DNA from 3 places in the Paenibacillus sp. A3M_27_13 genome. Region 3 is predicted to be linked to each of the others. Evidence: riboswitches for the same ligand, from Rfam matches in the RefSeq annotation. Region 3 holds a riboswitch; each other region holds the start of a gene.

Region 1 (8,149 bases), on a different contig from region 3:
GGGCTAGATCTGGTAACGAGAGTGCTTGACGAAATCTTGTATTATGATGATATCCAGTTTGTCGTGCTGGGAACAGGGGATCCGGCTTTTGAGCATTGGTTCCGTGAGGCAGCGGGACGCTATCCACTGAAAATGTCGGCGCAGCTCGCTTTTAGCGAACCTCTGTCACGAAAAATATATGCGGCAAGCGATATGTATCTTATGCCATCAAGGTTCGAACCTTGTGGGATCAGCCAACTGCTGGCACTTCGTTATGGAAGTATCCCTATTGTACGAGAAACAGGGGGCCTTAATGATACTGTGCAGGCTTACAATGAATCCACAGGTGAAGGAAACGGATTTAGTTTCACGAACTACAATGCACATGATATGTTGAACACCATTCGTCGTGCTGTTCATTTTTATCGCCAATCTGAGCATTGGTCGAAGCTTACACAGACGGCTTTTGCAGGAGAATATAGTTGGGATGTTTCAGCCGAAGCGTATATGGATATTTACTATTTGCTAACAAAAACGGACTGAACAAATAGGAACACCCCAGTCATGTTAATGAAAAAGGGAATCCCTTTAGCCAAGTTTTCTGGCTGAGGAATTCCCTTTTTTACTATGATCAGTCGCCCCCACCACCACAGCTGCTTCCACATGAAGAGCCACTGCTACACGAAGAATGGCTACCAGAATCGCCTGAATCATGATGAGAAGAGCCTCCATGATGAGAACTGTCATGGGAGGAATGATGGTGCGAGTGATGTGTATCCCAGTTTGAACAGCCGCTTGCCGAGCTACAGCCGAATGAGCTAGCTAATACGGCATTACCTGAAGCATCCGGGTGCATGTGTATGGAAAATTGTTCAGGTTGATACCATGAATACCACACAACAGCTAATAACAAATAGTCGACCTGTAAATAGTTGACCTTAGGCAATTGCTTACCCTCAGGATCATCCACCGCTTTATTCACCCGCTCGTGCAGATGTTGTACAATCTTATGAACCGCTTGTTGGGCCTGCTGTGAAATAGCTATATCCTCCTGCGTATTCCAGCGGTCACCTGCTGGCTGCACGGAAGTTGTGAGTTTGTAATAGCGCGAAAGCTCGTCGCTCGGTAATGGATGATTAAAAAAAGTTCCCCACAAACTGGCGCTATAGCGGTTCCAGCCAAAGCATTCTACATACAACCAGTCAAACCACGCCCGCTCCTCAGGCATCGGCTGAGAGCCGCCGGAATGAGGCGCATGGTGAAGCATACGACCAAAAAAAGCTTCCGAGAATTGCTGATATTCGCGGGTAAACATCAACATTTCGTGCCATAATTCATCCATATCGCTACTGAACATAGGCACTCGATTCATAATCGCGCATAGCATAAAATATCGTTTTAGCTCATGCCAGCGCCAATCATATTCTTGCTCCGTCAGCTCAGGGTGGGCTTCGATTACACGACTCCTTACGCTATGAGCATAGGAGGCGGGAATGGATTGCTCCAGTAGCTGCATTAGCTCTGTAATCTCTGGATGACGCTCCTGCGCAAGGGACGAAGGGGATGGGGAGCTGAGGAAAAAAGCATTCCGGCTCCGTGTTTTTCTGTTTCCCCGGTTTCTGCGTATTGCACGGAATATAAACCAAAAAATGAAGAGGATCACCACAATAAACAACGTCCAAAAGCTGCTCATACTATCCATGATGGCTGACTACTCCTTTCTGAAAGAACACGGAATTAAGATTTAGCGTTCGTTATTCAGCAGAGCGAATTCTTTTTTTATCCGGGCTAGCAGTTCAGGATTCGTGATTACATCGCAAGCAGTCCATGCCAAAGTTCTCGCAGCCAGCAGCATTCCTTCCATGGCCCGGTCCTGCATCGCCAAATCGCGGAATTCTGGTGTATGCAAGGCATGCTTCTCGTCAATAACTTGAATGTAAGGATGGATAGCAGGGCAATGAAGCGATACATTTCCGATATCCATGGAGCCGTGATCTTCGCCTTCTGTTATATCTTCTTGTGAAATGCCAGCCTGCACCAAATTTGCGGTAAACGCATCGGAAAGTACACGGTTCGTGACCATTTCATCATAAGAAGTCTCATAATTGGAGGTCTCCAAACGACACCCGGCCTGTAAAGCAGCTCCTTCAGCAATTTGAATAACACGGCGAGTCAGCGGGTTCAGTTCTTGACGTGTAGTGGCTCTCACATAAAATTGGGCTGAGGCGTAATCAGGAATAATATTGGCTGCTTGCCCACCCTGATTAATGATCCCATGGATACGCACTGTACTTTTTACTTGTTGACGGAACGCATTGATGCCATTGAACGTTTGAATCACAGCGTCCAGCGCGTTAATGCCTTCGTGCGGGCTGGCAGCCGCGTGAGCAGATTGACCAAAAAATTCGAATTGTACAGCATCAATCGCCAGTGATTTGCCTGATTTTTCGTAACGGTCATAAGGATGCGTCATAAGTGCGATGTCGCAATCATCAAACAATCCGGCAGCGGCCATAGGGACCTTTGCACCGCGTGTTTCTTCGGCAGGTGTGCCATATACCCGTACTTCTCCACCAGTTTCGTCGATGATCGACTTGAGGCCGACGGCAGCACCAGTACTCATCATACATATCAAATGGTGCCCACAGGCGTGTCCTAGACCTTTCAGAGCGTCATATTCTGCCAGAAAAGCGACAACCGGTCCGGGTTTTGCAGATTTGTAAGTTGCAATAAAGGCTGTTTCTATGCCCAATACAGGTGCCTGGACCTCAAAACCGTGAAAAACCAGTTCTTCTTTTAAACGGGCAGCGGCCAGAAATTCCTCGTTTCCAAGTTCAGGATTTGCGCCAATAAATAACGAAATGTCCTTAAACCGTGGGGCATGCTGCTCGATGGTCTGTTGAATGGTCTGTTTAAAATCCATGCTGAAAACTCCTTTATATAAGCTGTAATGTAGGTACTGCGTTAGGTATGCTGAAATTGTACTATAACATTCATTGCATAATCATGCATATTCATTTATAATGACACAATCTTATTTATTATAAAGAATTTAAGGAGAGAAAAAAAGATTGAAAAAGGCATATCGTTTTACCGCCCTGGTTTTGACGGCGGTTATCTTGCTGTTGACTGGTCTTCCCATGCTCAATGCATACGGAACGGAAGCAAAGCCACAGAAAAAACTTGTAGTGGGCATGAGTGCCGACTTTCCGCCGTATGAGTTTCATAAAGTCATTAACGGTAAGGATACCATTGTTGGGTTCGATGTGGATATCGCCAAGGAAATCGCCAAAGATTTGGATGCGGAGATGGTCCCTGAAGACATGAGTTTTGACTCTTTGCTGCCTGCTCTGCAAAGTGGTCGTGTAGACTTGGTACTGTCCGGTATGACACCAACGGATGAACGCAGAAAGAGTATTGATTTTTCGGATGTATACTATCGCTCCAAGCAAGTCATCATGGTACGCCCAGAGGATAAAGACAAATATCCGACGATGGATGCTTTGAAAGGCGAGAAGATCGGAGCACAAAAGGGAAGTATTCAGGAAGAGATTGCTCAAAAAGTGCCCAATGCCTCTGTAACTTCACTGGATAAAATATCTGACCTGGTACTCCAGCTGCGGACCCAGCGTGTGAACGCTGTCGTGATCGAAGATACGGTTGCTAAAGGATACACGTTAGACGGTACCGTAACCCTTGCCAAGGCTGTGCCTGAGGATGCGGGAGCAGAAACAGCTGTAGGTATCCGTAAAGGGAATGCAGAATTGCTTGCTTCTGTAAATAAAACGTTGGCTCGCCTGAAAGCAGACGGGTCGATTGAGAAGTTTTCCACGGAAGCGAGTGCACTTTCTGCGGATCGTCAGGTTTCTTCTAATAACATTGTAGATATTTTTTGGAAATACCGCAGTTTATACGCTACGGGTATCGGCTACACCTTGTTGCTGTCTGCGCTCGGAGTACTGTTCGGATTCATCATTGGTCTGATCATATCCTTGCTACGTATGAGTGGAGTACGCATCATTGAGTGGTTAGGTACCACTTATGTAGAGATACTGCGTGGCACACCTATGCTGGTGCAACTCATGATTATTCACTACGGGGTTGCTTTGACGCTGGGTGTCAATTTTACTCCACTCCAGTCTGGTATAATCACATTGTCTCTGAATAGCTCGGCATATCTGGCTGAAATTTTCCGTGCAGGTATCCAGGCAGTAGACCGTGGACAGATGGAGGCTGCCCGTTCATTGGGTATGGGACGAGGCAAAGCTATGCGTCATGTCATTTTGCCGCAAGCGTTTAAATCTATTTTGCCTGCTATCGGTAATGAGTTTATTACGATCATTAAAGAATCATCCATTATTTCGACCATTGGGATGGTGGATATTATGTATCAGGCCCAGGTCATTAAGAACATTACCTACGAAGGATTAAGTCCGTTCGTAATCGCAGCCGCTATTTATTTTGTAATGACATTCAGCTTGTCTAAGCTGCTGGGTTTATGGGAAAGGAAGTTGAGAGCCAGTGATCACCGTTAAACAACTGCGTAAATCGTTCGGCAAGAATGAGATTTTAAAAGGCATTGATATAGATATCGCCAAAGGTGAAGTCGTCGTCATCATCGGTCCCAGCGGTTCGGGGAAGAGTACGTTTTTGCGTTGTATGAATCTGCTAGAACAGCCTACGGACGGGGAGATTTTGTTTGAGGGCGAGCCGATTACAGCTCGTGGTCATAATATTAATGTAACCCGGGAGAAGATGGGGATGGTGTTCCAGCATTTTAATCTGTTCCCGCATAAAACAGTGTTGCAGAACCTGACGCTTGCACCAACGCAGGTTAGAAGACAGTCAGGGAAGGAAGCGGAAAAAATTGCGCTAGAACTCCTGCGTACCGTAGGGCTTGAGGATAAGAAGAATACCTATCCGAACCAGCTATCCGGTGGTCAGAAGCAACGTATTGCGATTGCGCGTGCTTTGGCCATGCAGCCGCACGTAATGCTGTTCGATGAGCCGACTTCTGCATTGGACCCTGAAATGGTTGGAGAGGTTCTGGATGTAATGAAGAAGCTCGCCGAAGGCGGCATGACCATGGTAATCGTGACGCATGAAATGGGCTTTGCCCGCGAGGTAGGCGATAGAATTATCTTTATGGATAACGGTCAAATTGTAGAGCAAGGTACACCAGAGCAGGTATTTGGTACTCCAAGCCATGATCGCACCCGTGATTTTCTTGCCAAAGTATTGTAAGAAAGTGCTGATATGAGCTATAAAAAAGCCCTCCGTTTGACGGAGGGCTTTTTCTTTTTTTTGTCACCATTTCACCATATTTTCGTAACAAATATTCATTTCTTGGTGACAAAATTGTAACGAGTATAGTATGATGTTCAAGGTTCCCAACATTTTCATGCGGATAAGGTTACAAAATTGTGATATTATGCAGTAAGCCAAAACTTACCGGGACAGCATGCGGTTATGACAAACGCTGAATGCTGGGCCCAAACTATGGGAAGTGCGGGGGACGTAACAACGGCAGTCTTTCCGAAACGTCATAAGACGATATGGAATATGCCTAGGGGTGAATTGCACAAGCATAGGGCTTCTCCTGAGTCCGAATCCGACAGCTAACTTCGCAGGCATAACAGAGGAGGTACATATCTTTGAAACATCTAAAACATATTGGAAAAAACATGAAATTTGCGGTGCTTGCCGCAGCCATTGCAGGGCTGGCACAGACAGCTGGAGTAGCGGATGCTGCTTCGCTTCATACTGCCAAAGATGGCGATACCTTCTTTTTGCTTGCTCAACGTTATGGAGTATCAGTGGACGAGCTGACGAAGGCGAACCCAAACATTGCCTCTAACAATATATATGCAGGTCTGCAAATTAAGGTACCTGGTGAAAAAAGTGTGAATGCAGCTTCGGATTCGAAGCCTCAGCTTCTTACGGAGAAAGCACCAGCGAATGAGGGGCCAACGATTGAAGCGTGGGGCAAAACATTTAACTATAGCAAAATAGTTGACGTTAAGGCTACTGCGTATTCTGCCGCAGCCGATGAGAATGGTAAATGGGGAGCAGTGGACTACTACGGCAATCCGCTTAAACTAGGTACAATTGCGGTAGACCCGAACGTCATTCCGATGGGCACGAAAGTGCTGGTTACAGGCTATTCCCACCCAGGTTTGCCGGATCATTCTTTTGTAGCTGTCGCTCGTGATCAGGGCAGCGCCATTACAGGAAAACGGATTGATATCTTTATTCCTGGCAACAAATCATTTGTGAACGACTTTGGATTTCAAAATGTGAAGCTGTACGTTATTGATAAATAGCATTATACGTATATATGGTTTAATTAAACATAATATATATTATGTAAACTTAATGCCTGTATCCTACCGCATATAACTAGGTCAGACTCTTATCAGGTCCTATCCATAAAAAAGGCTGTCTTGACGAGCAGAAAACTTCTGCTGGTAAGACAGCCTTTTTACGTTGCTTTAGCTTGTAGCTCAATCATAAACATATGGTTATTTCTGTTCCGATGTGTGGAGTAGCCGGGGGACTGTCACAAATTTGTAGCCCTTAGCTTTTAGAGAGTGAATTAGACCCGGCAGAGCTTGGACAGTGCCTTGCAAGTTGGAACTTTGACCTCCACCTGCGTGCATTAAAATAATAGAGCCAGGCCCAGTAGCTGGGATCACATTGCGCTGAATTTGTGTTTTACTTAGTCCCTTCCAGTCGAGAGAGTCTACATTCCAATTGACAATCATGTAGCCATGACGACGTGCCCACTGGATTTGAGGCTCCGTGATTTCACCGTAGGGTGGACGAATCAACTTGGGGCGAAAACCTGCGCTGGCTTGTAAAATACGTTCTGTTTTTGTAATCTGGTTGCGAAAGCGTTCTGGTGTGGCCTTCCTAAAATCCGGATGAGTATAGGAATGGTTTCCTATAGCATGGCCTTCACGGATAATACGGCGTATGATCCCCGGATGCTTTTCCGCACGGTGACCGACGATGAAAAATGTAGCTTTGATGCCATTGGCGTGTAATACGTCCAAAACCTGCGGCGTATACCTAGAATCGGGCACATCATCAAAGGTTAGGGCAATTTGGCGGGTGTGTGGGCCGCACATTTTAAAAATGTCCGCATGTTTTTTTCGCAGCATTGCTAATGTAGGAGTTGCTCGATCTGTGCTCTGTTGTACAGAAGAAGCAACAGCTGCTTCCTTGGGATGGGGCGTTCCGATGTTGGGAGGCGCATCCGCGTGAACGGGTAAACTTGAAAATGCTAGTAACAGTGCCAAGCCTGGCAACACTCCCCTGTACGGCATATGTATCCCCCCTTTCCGTGCAGTGATACCTAGTGGTGCTCTCGACTATTATGTACCTGTCCTATTAAAAATATGCTGGTTACCAAGTTCGGCTCATAAACGACTGGAAAGAAGTCCACGATGAAACGATTATCAATGAAGATGATGGAGCTAAACGCACATATTCTCTTAAACATGACCGAAAACAGGAGCATTTTCGCAAGTTTTAGCCTTACAACGAATTCGGTATACCGTGACAGCTGGTGTATAATGGGGATGCAATTCATAATTATACAGACATGGAATTGAAGGAAGGATGGATAAAAGTGACCGACTTGTTTACTCCTTATCAATTAAAGGGGCTTTCTTTAAAAAATCGGATTGTCATGCCCCCGATGTGCCAATACAGCGTGGAGGCCAAGGACGGAAATCCAACGGATTGGCATCATGTCCATTATGTGAGCCGGGCAGTAGGAGGCACTGGACTTATTATTGTGGAAATGACAGCGGTCCATCCGGATGGACGTATTACAGATCGTGATTTGGGTATTTGGAGTGACGAACATATTCCTGCATATCGTAAGATTGTAGAGGAAGTTCACAAGTATGGTGCCAAAATTGGCATTCAACTAGGCCACGCTGGACGCAAGGCTGAAGATGCTGAGCAACCTGTAGGTCCTTCCTCGATTCCTTTTAGCGAACGCTTTAAAGAGCCGCACGCCTTAAAGACAGCTGAAGTCAGGGAACTGGTTCAGGCATACAAAGAAGGCGCGCGCCGCGCGGTGGAAGCAGGTTTTGACACGGTCGAGATACATGGCGCTCACGGCTATCTGATCCATCAATTTCATTCGCCTTTAACAAAT
Region 2 (8,149 bases), on a different contig from region 3:
CGCATTGAGGAACTCATCAAGGAACGGGGAATGACGAAAAAGGCGTTCTGCCAGCAGTTAGGCATTAGTACAGGGAACTTCGGGGATTGGAAAAGAGGAAAAACGACGCCGGGCACGAATAAACTCATTGAAATTGCTTCGTTTTTTGATGCCAGTCTGGATTGGATCATGCTGGGTCGAGATGTACAGGGTGAGGTGCTAAAGGAGTCGCAAGACCCTTATTTTTTTGGCGCTTCAGGGCAACTGAATTGCCAGGGGGAACCGCTTAGTGAGGCGGAAAGAAATTTTATACTTGAGTATATTGAATTTACCCGCTTTCGTAAAGAGAAAAACCAGCGCAATTCTACTATGAGGTAATGGTTGCTTAGGATTTGATGAGGATTACTAATGAGTAAGGCTTGAAAAATGAAAATTATTTCAGAAAAAGTTACTGTGTCGGAGGGGAAACATTTTGGGAGATCAAACTATTTATCAGCGGATTGAAGCTTTGATTAAGGATCGCGGAATGACCAAGAAGGCATTTTGTGAAAAACTTAAAATCAGTTCAGGGAATCTCGGTGATTGGAGAAGGGGTAAAACAACGCCGGGTACCACCCATTTGATTCAGATTTCGGACTTTTTTAATGTATCGCTCGATTGGTTAATGAAAGGGATTAAGCCAGGAGAAGGCGTGCTTCAGGAGCAGAAGGCTGCTTATTTTTTTGGAGTGATGGGGCCACTGAATTGCCAGGCAGAAGATCTTGAGACGGAAGAACAGAATTTTATTTTAGAATATGTTGAATTTGCAAAATACCGTAAGCAAAAAAGTGAGAAGGATAAAACAAAGCCGGAATAATTTTTTGGCTAAAGATGTCTGGGTTGAAGACCCGTAAACGAACTGGAGGGGTTCGCTTTACGGGTCTATTTGGTTTCTTGGTGATATGGAATGACCTATATGTAACTGGAATGCTTGTTAGGTTTAGAGTGCGGTGCCTCCTTATAATCGTTATCGTCGATGTTCAGAATTGCAGCAACTTGTTTTCTGTACCTTTGTGCTTTGCGGGTGCCGTGAATCAGATTGGACAAGCGTGAAGGCGGAATATTGTGTGTCTCACAAAATGTTTTCTGATCCAGTCGAAGTTCGACAAGCCGTTGTTTGATGGCCCACCCGAAGGAGGTGACAGGCATTTTGTTATTCAAGAGAAATCGCCCCTTACGGATTCTTGCGGAATAATTGGTGTGTTATAATAATCATCAGTAAACATGTTAGAATTAACCATCTAACACTATGATACACTTTTATACGTGTTTTTACAATCGTAAATGCGTCATTTTGTTGAATTAATTACTTAATTAAGTGCTAGGTGGTTCTGATAATCCGTCTAGAGTCTGCTAATGCTGTGAATTGCGATTATATGTGGATAAAAAACACTCTGCCACCTGAGGAAAGGGACAGAGTGTTTTTGGTGTTGTGACCACATTGGCGAAACGACGCATCAGGGGGATGCTGGAAGGCGTTTGAATAGACCTGAGGAGGAAAACAGTCTAGGTTCATCCAATTGGTTATTATGGCTCATATAAAGAGGTAGAGTGATGTAGGAGCTGGACCAATGTCTGTGAAGAAAGCGACGCTGAGATGCAGTTGGCTCAGGTTGGTTAAGCTTCTTCCAGGCAGAGAGGAGCTCGCTTGTCATACGCTCCATAAGAGGGTTCTTTTCCTCATAAGGAGGATTGAGTAGTTTGAAGGCATCTTCCACACAGAAGGACACTGCTGCGCTAAGATAGCCGTGAACGGTCTGTTCTACATCGTTTCCGAGGAGGAAGTTAATCCAGGTGTGAACGGTAGCGAGTGTGCCAATCGCATTGTATTGAATGAGTATAGATTCCAACTGGTCAAATTCAAGCCAAGGATAAAGAGCCTTAGCGAGCTTGAGCAGACGCTGACCGGATAGACGAAACTCCTTCACATGCTGCCAGGAGGGACGTTGGGTATGCAGCATCTTATCAATGAGGGCGATCCGCCAACTGTCATTCTGCTGGATGGCGACATACAGACTTTTGATAGCCATGCCGTCAACGGTTGTAAATTGAGGATACAAATCATCCAGCATGTAATGTTCCAGGTCTTGTAGACTGTTCAAATGTCCGTTACGCGATAGTTTCTCCAGTCCGTTAAAACGGGTGAAGCCACCAACAGGTAGGGAAGGGTCCAACAATAATGCATAGTTCAGCAAGCGGTTGCCTTTATGCAAGGTGGTTCGCCTCCTCGAAGTGAATCCTTATGTTATGTTATGTTATTTTACTTTTTACTTGGGGATAACGAAAAATATTCGAAATATATGTAATATATATTTACATTTAAATAGCTTTTGTGTCAAATTAAATATTCTTATCGCTCATATATGTTAGTTAAAATAACAAATAAAATAATTATTATATTTTTGTTTACAAATAGTTGATGAGAGAGTATAATAAATCTGTTGCCTCATTACATTATGATTTGCGGTCGTGGTGGAATGGCAGACACGCTATCTTGAGGGGGTAGTGGGCGTACGCCCGTGGAGGTTCGAGTCCTCTCGACCGCATTATATGCAATACTCAGTTAAAAAAGCATCCTGACACGGTTTACGTGAAGGGATGCTTTTTTTGTTAAGCATTTTTCGTTATATCCTTTAGCCACAGAACAACGGTAGACAACCGGTCGTTTATTAACTGTGATAAAGAAGGATGTCAGTTTTGCTGCAAAAGCTTCTCTATATCTCCCGCCAGCTTATCTGGAGTGGTTTGCGGTGCATAGCGCTTAAATACGTTACCTTCTCGTGTAATTAAGAATTTAGTAAAATTCCATTTGATCGCTTTGGACCCTAATACCCCCGGAGCAGTTTGGGTCAGGTAACGAAATAAGGGGTGCGCTTGATCGCCATTGACATCTGTCTTGGCGAACATCGGAAAGGTAACACCATAATTGATCTGGCAAAACTCGGAAATCTCCTCGCTGGAACCTGGCTCTTGTTTGGCAAACTGGTTGCTGGGAAATCCCAAAATTTCGAGCCCCTGTTCATGGTACTGGTCATATAGCTCTTGTAGCGCTTTGTATTGGGGGGTTAACCCACATTTGCTGGCAGTGTTCACGATAAGCAGAACGTTCCCTTCATATGTGGATAACGGAATTTTTTTCCCTTGCAGGGTGTGCGCATCATATTCATAAACGGTCATAGTATCTCTCCTTATTCAATATTCAGCAATTAAATTGTAAGCAATTAAAAGCAAGGTTGCAAGTTTGGAAAAGCTATATCAAGCCTTTAGCCGCTGTAAAATCGTATTTTGTTCAAAACAGTAAATCGCACCGCAAATGGAGCGAATTAAGGTGTTTCTTCTTATAAAAGCGGGTTCAATCGGTGTTTAGCTGGTACATATAGCGTATTTTCTTCTCTTTTTACAAAAAAAGGCCAAAAACGCTCTACCCTACGCCAATATTGACATGCTTGTCATTTTCGAAAAGGGATGAAAAACAGAGATTGAAGGAGCTGTGAGAAGCATAGTTGCATTGTAAGCGCTATTATTAATATCCTAGGCTCTAAAGGCCGATTTATAACCCCGCAGTTGAGCTTTACAGTCTTCCATGCGCGGGTGTATGATTCAAGACGTAATTTCAAATTAACTTGAATGAAGTAACAACGAAATGTCTATAGCGCTGAATTTTGCAGTTGCAAAAGCGGGGGAACCAATCGAGATTGTACGGCTTCGGAAGCCGTGTGTCTCATGGGGTGAATTTTCAGGTCAAGTGCCAGAAATAGGGCGACTCTCACGTCCGAATCCGACAGCTAACCTCGTAAGCGTACAGGGAGAGGCAACAAACCGCCGTGTGCAGCCATGGTTTATTTTATCATGGATATGTAAGAAGCCGGAGGAAAGCCTTTTTCCTTCGGCTTCTTTTTGTTGTCTTTTTATACCGGGAGAGGAGCTACTGATGGAAGGTCGGTTAATTATTGTCACTGCACCGAATGAAGCGGGCAGAAGTTTTGTGAAATTGCTTATTTTCAAAAAATTGGCGTTTGCAGTTCTCACGAATAGCGCCCAGGAGGAACGACAGCTCAAAAAAATGGGTGTGGAGCACATTGTCCGCATCAATACCATGCAAGCGGGAAAATGGAATTTTCCAAAAAAAGAAATTGGTAGTGTGTATTTGTTCGAGAACAGCTTGAATCTGACGTGCCGTTTCCTGCAAATATGTCGGCCGCTAACATCGGAATCGATCTATGTTATTACGCACGGCTGTAATCCACAAGGAATTTATCGGGGATTGGGAGCGGATCATGTGATCTACACATTGAACGGAGAGGTGGGTTTTCTGCTGAACGGATAAGCACTTATAACATAGTTGTTTTATGATTTTATGATCAAATAAGAATGGCGATCTGAGGACCGATACGGAGGGTATAAACATGATGGATATATACATGCTGCTCGTCATGGCTGTGAGTTATGGAGTGATACTGCTGTTTGTACGCTGGTGTGATGCGCAGACCTCTAAAGGAGGACGAAGAGGATGATCGTTATACTTGGGCTTACGGCTATTGTGTTTATGTATTTAATCTACGCACTCCTGAACCCTGAAAAGTTCTAGTCAGCTATAGGGGATAGAGCGGGCGGGAACAACAGATCTGAATATTAAGCATCATAGGTAGCGGGTTTTCGCAAACGTGTGCACACAATTGGTGCTCTGGAAGCAGGTCTGTTGTTCCAAACGCAGGAGCATTTTGAAGGAGGAATAAAGGATGGAGCTGCTTCAAATTGGAATTGTGATCGTCATATTGCTGCTCTTGGTAAAGCCAGTGGGCACCTATATGTATCATGTATTCTCGAATGAACCCAATCGGACGGATCGGATTTTTGGCGGAACAGAAAAGCTGATTTATAAGATAGTAGGATTGAAGAAGCTAGAAAGCATGCGTTGGACTACGTATGTTATGAGTTTCATTGCAACGAATGTCGTGCTTGTGGCGATCAGCTACTTGCTGTTGCGTTTACAGGGAATGCTTCCTGGTAATCCGGCTGGAAACAGTAATATGGAAGCATCACTAGCTTTTAATACGGTAATCAGCTTTATGACGAATACGAATCTCCAACATTATAGCGGAGAAAGCGGGCTTACGTATCTGACACAGATGGCGTTCGTCACGATGATGATGTTCACTTCGGCTGCTTCCGGTTTTGCGGTTGCTGCGGCTTTTATGAGAGGATTGACGCGGCGCGGTGAAGGGATGGGCAATTTCTTTCAAGATTTTATTAAAGCCATTATAAGGATTTTCCTGCCGCTGGCCTTTGTGCTTACGCTGGTGCTGGTTGGATTGAAGGTACCACAGACGCTACAGCCTACGGCGGATCTTACGACGCTGAGCGGAACACAGCAGCAGATTTCTATGGGGCCCATTGCTTCTCTGGAGTCCATCAAGCATTTGGGGACGAATGGAGGCGGTTATGCGGGAGCTAACTCTGCGCATCCTTTTGAAAATCCAAGTCCTTGGACGAACGTGCTGGAAATTTTGGCAATGTGGGTAATGCCGGCTTCGTTGCCGTATACCTTTGGACTGTTTGCCCGTAATCGTAAGCAGGGCTGGATTATTTTTAGCTCCATGATGGTATTGTTTCTTATTTTACTATCTATTACGTACGTGTCTGAAAAGACAGGTAACCCGTTAATCCAGACACTGGGTGTGGATGCTTCTCAAGGAAGCATGGAAGGGAAAGAGGTTCGTTTCGGCATTGGACAATCGGCTTTATTCACTGCGGTCACAACAGCGGCAACGACAGGTTCGGTCAATAATATGCATGATACACTAACCCCACTGGGTGGCATGGCTGCTTTGGGAGAAATGATGCTAAACGTCATTTTTGGCGGCAAGGGTGTCGGGCTGATGAATATGCTGATGTATGCGATTCTGGGTGTGTTTATATGCGGACTGATGGTCGGGAGAACTCCGGAATTTATGGGAAGGAAAATTGAAGGCAAGGAAATGAAGCTGATCGCGATTGCCATTTTGGTACATCCGTTCCTCATTCTCGCCCCAACTGCGCTTGCGTTTATGAGTCATTGGGGATACGACGCGGTCACTAACCCTGGCTATCACGGGTTGACTCAGGTGCTCTATGAATATGCGTCATCTGCTGCAAATAACGGTTCGGGATTTGAAGGTCTTTCGGATAACAACGTATTCTGGAACATGACAACGGGGCTGGTTATGTTCTTCGGACGATATGTATCTATGATTGCATTGTTTGCTGTGGCGGCTTCATTGAATGCCAAAGCACCGACTCCGGTGACGACGGGGACACTGCGTACGGACAACAAGTTATTTGGAGCCATTCTGATCGGGGTCGTGCTGCTGATTGGTGCGTTGACCTTTTTACCCGTCATCGTATTGGGACCTGTTGCTGAATTTTTGACCATGTGAAGAAGAAAATGAGAATGGATGAACGGGGTGTTTGATCATGAAGGAACAGCGCAAACACATGCTGGACAGAAGCATCTTGAAGCATGCGATCAAGGATAGCTTTATAAAATTAAATCCGATGATTATGATGAAAAATCCTGTCATGTTCGTCGTGGAGATCGGTACATTGGTCGTGCTGCTAATGTTACTGTTTCCCGGTTATTTTGGAACTGGCAAGGAATTGGGCTTTAACCTGGCCGTGTTTGTTATTCTGTTGTTTACGTTGCTTTTTGCTAATTTTGCCGAAGCGCTCGCGGAGGGGCGGGGTAAGGCACAAGCTGCCTCTTTAAAAAAATCCAAGCAGGATACGCAAGCTAACAAGCTCATCGGAAATGACATTCAGGTGGTTAGCTCAACCGAATTGCGTAAGGGGGACGTGGTTATTGTCTCCCAGGGCGAAATGATCCCAAGCGATGGTGAGGTCATTGAAGGTCTGGCTTCGGTGGATGAATCTGCAATTACGGGCGAATCGGCTCCGGTCATCAAGGAATCGGGTGGTGATTTTTGCTCGGTAACCGGCGGGACGCGAGTGGTCAGTGACCGGATTAAGGTGCGGATTACGACAGAGCCGGGCGAGACATTTATTGATAAAATGATTTCGCTCGTGGAAGGCGCACAGCGGCAAAAAACGCCGAATGAGATTGCACTGAACACTTTGCTGATTAGCTTAACGATTATTTTTCTAATTGTAGTGGTTACGCTAGCGCCGATTGCCCGTCATTTTAACATTGATTTGCCTGTTCCTGTGCTGATTTCGTTGCTAGTCTGTCTGATTCCAACCACGATTGGAGGACTGCTGTCAGCCATCGGGATTGCCGGTATGGACCGGGTCACCCAGTTTAACGTGCTGGCCATGTCAGGCAAGGCGGTAGAAGCTTCTGGGGATATCAACACGATGATTTTGGATAAAACAGGTACAATCACCTTCGGGAACCGAATGGCGAGTGAATTCGTGCCTGTAGAGGGCGTGGAGAAGGCAAAGTTAGTGAAGTGGGCAGCGATTAGCTCTATGAAGGATGAGACGCCAGAGGGTCGCTCGGTTCTCGAATTGATGCGCAAACAGGAGCATACGCTGGATGCATCCTTGGCAGCAGGTGGAACCTTTATCGAATTCAAGGCGGAGACCCGGATGAGTGGTCTGGATCTGGCCGATGGACGAAAGGTACGCAAAGGCGCGGTGGATTCTGTTCGGCAATGGATCGTCTCGCAAAACGGCAGTGTTCCAGCTGATCTGGAGGAAAAAGCGAATCAGGTAGCCTCTGAAGGAGGTACACCGCTGGCAGTCGCGCTGGATGATCAGATATACGGCATTATTTATCTGAAGGATACAGTGAAGCCAGGCATGAAGGAACGGTTTGATCAGCTTCGGGAAATGGGTATCCGTACGATCATGTGTACCGGAGATAATCCACTGACAGCAGCTACAATTGCACGAGAAGCGGGTGTGGACGACTTTGTAGCTGAGAGCAAGCCGGAGGACAAAATAGCGGTTATCCGACGTGAGCAGGAACAGGGTAAGCTGGTTGCTATGACCGGAGACGGCACCAATGATGCACCTGCGCTGGCGCAAGCGGATGTCGGTCTTGCCATGAATAGCGGCACAGTCGCGGCCAAAGAAGCGGCTAATATGGTGGACTTGGATTCCGATCCGTCCAAAATTATTGAGGTGGTCGCGA
Region 3 (8,149 bases):
AATGGACGATGTAGTCGTCAAGTAAACCATTAGGTTGCTTCGGGGTGGAAACTTGGATAAATTAAATGTTTTTGCGCGTATTCACGAAATGGAAACCCAAATGGGACAGTTGCATAGCGATCTGGGTGAATTGAAACTGGCAGTAAAAGAGCTGCTGGAGGAAAATCAACGACTAACGATTGAAAACGAACAGGTGCGCAAGATGCTCAAACGTGAAACCTCTGGAGAAGAAAAGACGGCAAACAAGCCGAAGCTTCCTCCTCCGATCGTCATTAAGGATGAAGGGCAAACGGGTGAGGTCGTGGGCGAAGGCTACGACAATCTAGCAAGGCTGTATCATGAAGGATTTCATATATGCAACGTGTATTACGGACATTTGCGAACGGAAGGCGATTGCCTCTTCTGTCTGTCATTTTTGAATAAATAAAAACAAGCCGTAGGAGCAAGATGCCTACGGCTTTTTTGTAAGGAAGTATGAGTGAAAAGCGATTTTGGTTATAAAAGATGGGAGAGCATTATGGACGAAAATGAAAAGAAGTCTGAACGAATTGATGATTTACTTTCACATAATTTGCGCATTATCCAAAGTGATGAAGTATTCAGCTTCTCGATGGACGCGGTCTTGCTGGCACGTTTTGCTGGTATTCCACAGCGTGGAAAGATCCTGGATCTGTGTACTGGCAATGGGGTTGTCCCGCTGTTGCTAACGACACGAACAAAAGCGTCTATTGAAGGAATTGAGATTCAACCACGCTTGGCAGATATGGCTAGACGCAGTGTCAGCTTGAATGGATTAGAAGCAGCAATTGAGATTCGGGAAGGGGACCTGCGTGAGCTGGTTCAAATCACGGGACATGGTGTTTATGATGCGATTACCGTGAATCCCCCCTATATGCCGCTAAATGGTAGCGATATCAAGCTGAATCCTCACCAGGCAATTGCCCGTCATGAAGTGAACTGTACACTGGAAGAAGTCATTCAGGCATCCACCCGGCTCGTCCGTAATGGGGGCAAAGTATCCATGGTTCATCGCCCGCAGCGATTGGGTGAGATTATAACCTTGATGCGTAATCATAGTTTGGAACCCAAACGAATACGTTTTGTTCACCCACGAGTTCATATGGAAGCCAATATGGTACTGGTTGAAGCATTACGTGACGGCAAACCGGAGGTTCGTCTGTTGCCTCCGCTCATTGTATATCAGGAAAATGGGAATTATACTCAGGAAATAAGAGATATCTATGGAGAAGTAAGCAAGGGGGATTCTGTGTGAAAGCAGCTGTACAAAAAAGCTTTAGTACCAGCGAAGAAGAACGGGGAAAGTTGTATCTTGTTGCAACACCCATTGGGAATCTGGACGATATGACCTTTAGGGCGATTAACACCTTAAAATCATGTAGTATTATCGCTGCCGAAGATACGCGGCAGACACGCAAACTGCTCACCCATTTCGAAATTACACCGGATATGCTCTTCAGTTATCATGAACATAATAAGGCTGCCAGTGGGCCTGAACTGATACGTTATATAATAGAAGGAAAAAATTTGGCACTGGTTAGCGATGCAGGTCTACCGGCCATTTCTGACCCTGGTTCGGATCTGGTCAAGCTGGCACTGGAAGCGGAAATTAGCGTCATTCCTATCCCAGGAGCAAATGCGGCACTATCGGCTTTAATTGCCTCAGGACTGGATACAGAAAGGTTCACCTTCGCTGGCTTTCCACCACGGGAGAAAAAGGATCTAGAGAAGCTGTTGCTATCGTTTCAGGTATCTCACGGCACAATTATTTTTTATGAATCGCCTCATCGCATTGTGAAGACATTGATGGTGTTGAAGGAAACATTAGGTTCACGCAAAGTGGTGCTTGCGCGTGAGCTGACCAAGCTGCATGAGGAATGGGTTCGGGGAACCGTGGAGCAATGCCTTGCTAGACTAGAGGGAAATCCACCGATTGGTGAATATTGCCTGGTGGTTGAAGGAAAAGACGAAGAGGAAGAGGAACAGGAACGTCAGGCGTGGTGGCAGTCCTTATCTTTGGAGTCCCACGTCGCACATTACGAGGCAGAGGGACTTACACGCAAGGATGCAATGAAGCGTACAGCCACAGATCGTTCAATCTCCAAGAGAGATGTTTACAACGCACTCTTATGAATATCTGTCTAAACAAAAAAGGGCCTTCCAACGGTTGGGTTCAAACCGTGGAAGGCAACAAGGAGTATATATGAAAAAGGTTAGAATTAACAATATCTGATAAGTCTATTATATACTAAAATTCTCAGTTTGTCACAGGTGTTGGGATTTCAGAAATGCAATCTTGGCAAACAATTTTCCCTTTGAAGTAAATTACGTTCTCAGCATTGCCGCAGAAGATACAAGCAGGCTCGTATTTTTTAAGCATGATGCGTTCGCCATCAACATAAATTTCCAAAGCGTCTTTCTCTCCGATTCCCAGGGTACGACGCAATTCGATTGGAATAACAACACGTCCGAGCTCGTCAACTTTTCTTACAATACCAGTGGATTTCATCATAATAAATCAGGCTCCTCTCGCCGTTTAAAATAATATAAGTGTCATGATTCGACAAAATTTTCTCTTTTCTGATATTTACTATACCAACGATTCCCAAAACAGTCAACCTTAAAAATGTAGTAACAGTCTGATTATGCAAAAGTATTTAGATTAAAGACCTTTACTCATGTGTATTGCCTTATCTTATTGATGATTTATTCAGTTTGTCGATTTGGAAATGTCGAAAAACTATAATTCGACATATTACGACAAAGAATGTCGAATGAAGGAAATCATTTAGGATTTTATTGTATTTTAATCCATTATTCCGAATATTAAAGGAGCTGATATCTTGCACCAGCCACTCAGTGAAGAAAAAGTTTTTAAAGACCCGGTACATAATTACATCCATGTTCAGGATACTGTGATATGGCGGTTGATCAACACGCCGGAGTTCCAACGTTTACGGCGCATACGGCAGTTAGGCACATCGTATCTTACGTTTCATGGAGCGGAGCATAGCCGTTTTTCACATTCATTGGGCGTATATGAGATTACGAGACGTATTATTTCTCAATTTGAACGTGGAGATTTCCCAGATTGGCCGAAGGAGGAAAGGCTGGTTGCTCTGTGTGCGGCCCTATTGCATGATGTGGGGCATGGCCCATTTTCTCATTCAATTGAGGAAGCCTTTCATATGAACCATGAGGATTGGACATGCCGCATTGTACTGGGAGACACGAAGATCAACGCCGTGCTACGGCAAGTCGACGACAAGCTTCCACAAAAGGTGGCTGCGGTTATAGCCAAAACGTATGATAAGCCAATCGTTGTCAACTTGGTAACCAGTCCGCTAGATGCCGACCGTATGGATTATTTGTTGCGGGATGCTCATTCAACAGGTGTCAACTACGGCACGATTGATTTGGATCGTATTTTACGACTGCTGCGTCCTCATAATGGGAGAATTGTTGTGAAGGAATCAGGCATGCATGCAGTAGAAGATTATTTAATGTCACGCTATCAGATGTATTGGCAAATTTATTTTCATCCTGTAACACGCAGCTCGGAAATCCTTTTACGTAAAATTTTCAAGCGAGCAAAGGAATTGTTTAAAAACGGATATGAGTTTGGTTTTCTGCTGGACCCGCTGCCGGATCTGTTGAAAGGAGAGCTTACAGTAGAGCAATATCTGATGCTCGACGAGTCATTAATCCAGACCGTATTTAGCCAGTGGAAACGAGAAAAGGACGAGATTTTAAGTGATTTGAGCAGCCGTTTTATGGACCGTAGATTGTATAAATATGTAGAGATTGAAAATATGGATACAGATACCATTGACAGTATTAGAGAAGCTTTGAAAGAGGCTGGTTTGCACCCTGAATATGATTTTGAAATTGATTTTCCGACAGATCTTCCTTATGATGTGTTTCGGCAGGGTGGCTCGACGGACAACCAGATTTTACTGCTTGGACGTCAGGGCGAGGTGAGTGAAATATCCGAAGTTTCGGAAATTGTGCGCTCAATAAGTGGTATTCACCGAGGAAAATATCATATGTATTTTCCCCAGAATAAATTGAACGCGGTAAAAGACAGGCTTCCTGCCGAAATAAGGAATTATTTTGTCAAAGAATAGACAACTATATAGAAATGTAAGTAAAAAAAGGAGATGTAAACCTTGGATTTATTCGACACTCATACTCACTTGGATGCGCCACAATTTGACGAAGATCGTGAAGAAGTTATAGCACGTGCTGTCGAATCAGGAGTAACACGGATGATCAATATCGGATTTAATCGTGAGACCATTCCATCCACCATGAAATTGGCCGAGACGTATGATTTTATTTATGCGGCAGTCGGATGGCACCCTCAGGATGCTATTACAATGCAGGAGGGCGATTTAGAATGGATTGCATCGTTATGCAGTCATAAGAAGGTTGTAGCCATCGGAGAGATCGGTCTGGATTATTATTGGGATACATCACCGAAGGATGTTCAGCATCGGGTGTTTCGAAATCAAATTGGTCTGGCTCGTGAGCTCAAAATGCCCATTGTTATTCATAACCGGGATGCACATGAAGATATTGTTAGGATATTGCGCGAGGAAAAAGCGAGTGAGATTGGAGGAGTCATGCACTCCTTTTCGGGTAGCTGGGAGACAGCCAAAATGGTGCTGGATATGGGATTTCACCTTTCCTTTGGTGGTCCAATAACGTTCAAAAATGCCAAGCAGCCAAAAGAGGTGCTCGCACAGGTGCCGCTGGACCGTCTGCTCATTGAAACTGATGCTCCCTATCTGACGCCTCATCCGTTTCGTGGGAAGCGAAATGAGTCTGCACATGTGAGACTGGTAGCAGAGGCTGCAGCCCAAATCAAAGGGATTACAGTGGAGGAATTAGTGTCAATAACGACCCAAAATGCCCTGGAACGATTTGACATTCAATGAAAAAGTGAAGAAATCGATCAAAATAAAGAGATAGACGAAGCTAATCATGAATTTGTTGCAGGAAACTCGAGAATATTACAATATTTTAACCGAATATTTTAAAAAATGTACTTGAAACCTGCTTTACAACATGCATAGAAACAGGATATCATCTTTTCAGTGAATTGTTGTTTGAATGTAAACATCAACAAGTCATTTCATGAACCAGTCTCGCTGAGTCCCTTTTACAGGGAACGGGGGAACCGATATGGCTTACAGTACGTCCGGCATATGTGCAAGAAGGGAACGTCTCTTCCGCCAGCCGGCTCGACCGAAATTCTTTCCCCGAATGGGATTGAATAGGTGGAGGAGCCGTATTTCGATTTCTTTCTGGGTCTTCGGGGTGAATGTGAAGGCGACCGCCATGAGCGGTTGACCCAAGCTAGGGCGACTCTCTACGTCCGAACCCGACAGCTAACCCCGTAAGCGTAACAAGAGAGAAGCCATCTCGTGCATGAGTTTTCCCGCATATTCACACATGCCGGAAGCCACGAAAGAGCTCTCTAGTCTCTTTCTCTGGCTTTTTTTGTTGTGAATAAAAGAAAATCTGTCATCATACTGTGGTTAAACAGGGGAGGACAGCATGCCGCGAAGACGGGTACATGGTGCAGGACAGTCGCAGTTTGGGCTTGTCTTGTAGAAAATCTGTTATAGTCACGTCAAATCTCAACTATGTCTTACTCCAGACGGCGGGCTATGTAAGGAGGACGGAGGAAATGGGCATTTTCCAAAAAAAGGATACCCATGAGTCACGCTCATCCAGCATGTCTTACGTATTGCGTTGGAAGCAAGAGAATGTGCGCCAGGCTGCTTTGGTTGCTATTTTTCTAATCGCGCTAACGATTATGATTTCAATTCTGATGTACACGCAATCTAAAAAACAAGTCTTTTTTGTCATCGATGGCAAGGCGTCTGCGGTAGAAACCCGGGAATCCAAGCTTCAAGATTTGCTGAGCGAGCATTCCATTTCACTTCAGCCGCATGATACAGTTTCCATGCCGCTAAATGGAGCAATACAGGATGGCGATCGCGTAGTCATTAAACGTGCCAATCAAGTCAAAGTATCTTCAGGCAATGAGACGAAAAAGCTGTACACAACAGAAAATACAGTAGAAGGTGCCATTCGTACCTCGGGCTATAAATTATCATCAACGGATAAAGTTTATCCTGCGTTGGATGCCTCTGTTTCGTCTAACATGGACATAAAAATCGTCCGTGTGAAGAAACAGCAGGTCGAACAGAAAAAACAGGTGCCTTATCAGGTCATCAAAACGGCCGATCCGAGTCTTTATAAAGGCGATAATCGGGTCATTCAAAGCGGCAAATCGGGTGTGGTCGTCCAGCACGTTCAAAAGGTATATCATGATGGAAAGTTGGTATCCAAACAGCTGGTTAACAAGGAAGTTGCACAGAACCGTGTGGATAAAGTCATTGCAGTAGGAACGAAGAAAAAACCGGTCGTTCTGGCTGCTTCCGTCGGTCCCAATGATGCCGTTAAGGCAACAACGGTTAGTTCGGGCAGTGCTGTCCGTAAAGCAGGCGTCAATTTTAAATATAGCAAAGTTTTACAAAATGTCTCCATGACGGCGTATTCCTCACAGGAGCCAGGTATCGGTACACGTACTGCATCCGGCGCACGTGTCACGGAAGGACGCACCATCGCGGTCGATCCGAGTGTAATTCCAATCGGCTGGTGGGTGTATATCGAAGGGGTGGGCTTCCGCCGTGCGGAGGATACCGGTGGCGCGATTAAAGGCCACAAAATCGATGTGTATTATGAGAGTTTGAGCCGAGCCAACCAATTTGGTCGTAAGCACGGTAAAACCGTTTATGTTATCGGACCGATAAAGCCTGAAATCAACTAAAACAGGTTGTGTATGTTGAGGGCAATGCGATAGTATTAACAACATAGTTATGCCATGCTAAGAAGAGGATATCCTCTTCTTATTTTGTTTTCAAAAGCAGGGAAAGATAAATATAGCTTGCTGTGTAGCAGTGGAGGGAAACGCAAATGATCAAGGAAGTGATCGTGGTAGAGGGCCGGGATGATACGGTGGCCATTCGCCGCGCTGTTGAAGCGGATACGATAGAAACTGGCGGCTCAGCCATTAATAAAATGACGCTGCGTAAAATTGCATTGGCGCAGGAGCGGCGGGGGGTCATCATTTTAACCGATCCCGATCATGCAGGGGAGCGCATCCGTAAGATTATCGCTTCCAAGGTACCCGGCTGCAAGCAGGCCTTTATACCCGAGGCAGAAGCGACGCGCAAAGGAGATATTGGCGTGGAGAATGCCTCACCGGAAGCGATCAGACACGCTCTTGCACGGGTCCATACGACAGTGGAAGGCGCCGACCCGCTGATTGAGTGGGCGGACCTGATTGATGCTGGACTCATCACCCACCCCAATGCTGCTGCACGCCGTATGGCCTTAGGGAATGTGCTGGGTATTGGTTATTGTAACGGAAAGCAGCTACATAAACGGCTCTCTGTATTTCAGATCAGCCGCGAGGAATTTGCCGGGGCGCTGGCACAAATTGAAAGTGAAGGATTGTGATATCCGTATGACAGGGATTCAAGATATAGCAACACCGCGGCGTACGAAGGACATTATTCAACGGCACGGTTTTTCGTTCAAAAAGAGTTTGGGACAAAATTTCCTGATTGATCAAAATATTCTCAATAAGATTGTAAATGCTGCCGGATTGGATGAGACGAAGGGCGCACTTGAGATCGGTCCTGGGATTGGTGCTTTGACCGAGAAGCTGGCCCAATCAGCCAAGGCAGTTACCGCTGTCGAGATTGACCAGCGGCTACTGCCAATTCTCGAAGAAGTGTTGGCCCCTTACGAGCATGTGAAGGTACGTCATGGAGATGTGTTGAAGCTGGATTTGCGCGAGGTGTTCGCAACCGATTTTGCAGACGTGAGCAAAGTAAGTGTCGTGGCTAATCTGCCGTACTACGTTACTACACCGATTCTGATGAGGCTGCTGGAGGACAAGCTCCCTTTGGAGAATATCGTCGTTATGATCCAAAAAGAAGTGGCTGAGCGTATGGCTGCGTCTCCTGGAACGAAGGATTACGGCAGCCTGAGCATTGCGGTGCAATATTACAGCGAACCTGAATTAGTCTGTATTGTGCCGAATACAGTA

The links. A riboswitch is a leader RNA that binds a small molecule or an ion and turns the genes downstream of it on or off. The one in region 3 is predicted to bind cyclic di-AMP.
Region 1: another riboswitch for cyclic di-AMP. It lies ahead of NLX82_RS01025 (3D domain-containing protein); the one in region 3 lies ahead of NLX82_RS26160 (resuscitation-promoting factor).
Region 2: another riboswitch for cyclic di-AMP. It lies ahead of NLX82_RS08330 (hypothetical protein); the one in region 3 lies ahead of NLX82_RS26160 (resuscitation-promoting factor).

Annotation. Positions count from the first base shown of each region.
Region 1 covers NZ_JANAVE010000001.1:234,012-242,160, reverse strand. The annotation lists gene glgA (glycogen synthase GlgA) at 1-522, shown strand, start outside; gene NLX82_RS01045 (glycine-rich domain-containing protein) at 611-1,681, opposite strand; gene NLX82_RS01040 (M20 family metallopeptidase) at 1,724-2,902, opposite strand; gene NLX82_RS01035 (ABC transporter substrate-binding protein/permease) at 3,051-4,514, shown strand; gene NLX82_RS01030 (amino acid ABC transporter ATP-binding protein) at 4,501-5,223, shown strand; cyclic di-AMP (ydaO/yuaA leader) riboswitch at 5,459-5,627, shown strand; gene NLX82_RS01025 (3D domain-containing protein) at 5,634-6,302, shown strand; gene NLX82_RS01020 (polysaccharide deacetylase family protein) at 6,501-7,307, opposite strand; gene NLX82_RS01015 (NADH:flavin oxidoreductase/NADH oxidase) at 7,613-8,149, shown strand, end outside.
Region 2 covers NZ_JANAVE010000002.1:401,896-410,044, forward strand. The annotation lists gene NLX82_RS08300 (helix-turn-helix domain-containing protein) at 1-357, shown strand, start outside; gene NLX82_RS08305 (helix-turn-helix domain-containing protein) at 452-835, shown strand; gene NLX82_RS08310 (hypothetical protein) at 931-1,179, opposite strand; gene NLX82_RS08315 (urease accessory protein UreF) at 1,476-2,213, opposite strand; tRNA gene NLX82_RS08320 (tRNA-Leu) at 2,482-2,564, shown strand; gene NLX82_RS08325 (glutathione peroxidase) at 2,710-3,195, opposite strand; cyclic di-AMP (ydaO/yuaA leader) riboswitch at 3,662-3,834, shown strand; gene NLX82_RS08330 (hypothetical protein) at 3,950-4,345, shown strand; gene NLX82_RS27705 (potassium-transporting ATPase subunit F) at 4,529-4,606, shown strand; gene kdpA (potassium-transporting ATPase subunit KdpA) at 4,758-6,434, shown strand; gene kdpB (potassium-transporting ATPase subunit KdpB) at 6,472-8,149, shown strand, end outside.
Region 3 covers NZ_JANAVE010000013.1:7,894-16,042, forward strand. The annotation lists gene NLX82_RS26125 (PSP1 domain-containing protein) at 1-25, shown strand, start outside; gene yabA (DNA replication initiation control protein YabA) at 53-427, shown strand; gene NLX82_RS26135 (tRNA1(Val) (adenine(37)-N6)-methyltransferase) at 518-1,273, shown strand; gene rsmI (16S rRNA (cytidine(1402)-2'-O)-methyltransferase) at 1,270-2,151, shown strand; gene NLX82_RS26145 (AbrB/MazE/SpoVT family DNA-binding domain-containing protein) at 2,276-2,530, opposite strand; gene NLX82_RS26150 (HD domain-containing protein) at 2,862-4,145, shown strand; gene NLX82_RS26155 (TatD family hydrolase) at 4,188-4,958, shown strand; cyclic di-AMP (ydaO/yuaA leader) riboswitch at 5,160-5,442, shown strand; gene NLX82_RS26160 (resuscitation-promoting factor) at 5,714-6,862, shown strand; gene rnmV (ribonuclease M5) at 7,009-7,554, shown strand; gene rsmA (16S rRNA (adenine(1518)-N(6)/adenine(1519)-N(6))-dimethyltransferase RsmA) at 7,562-8,149, shown strand, end outside.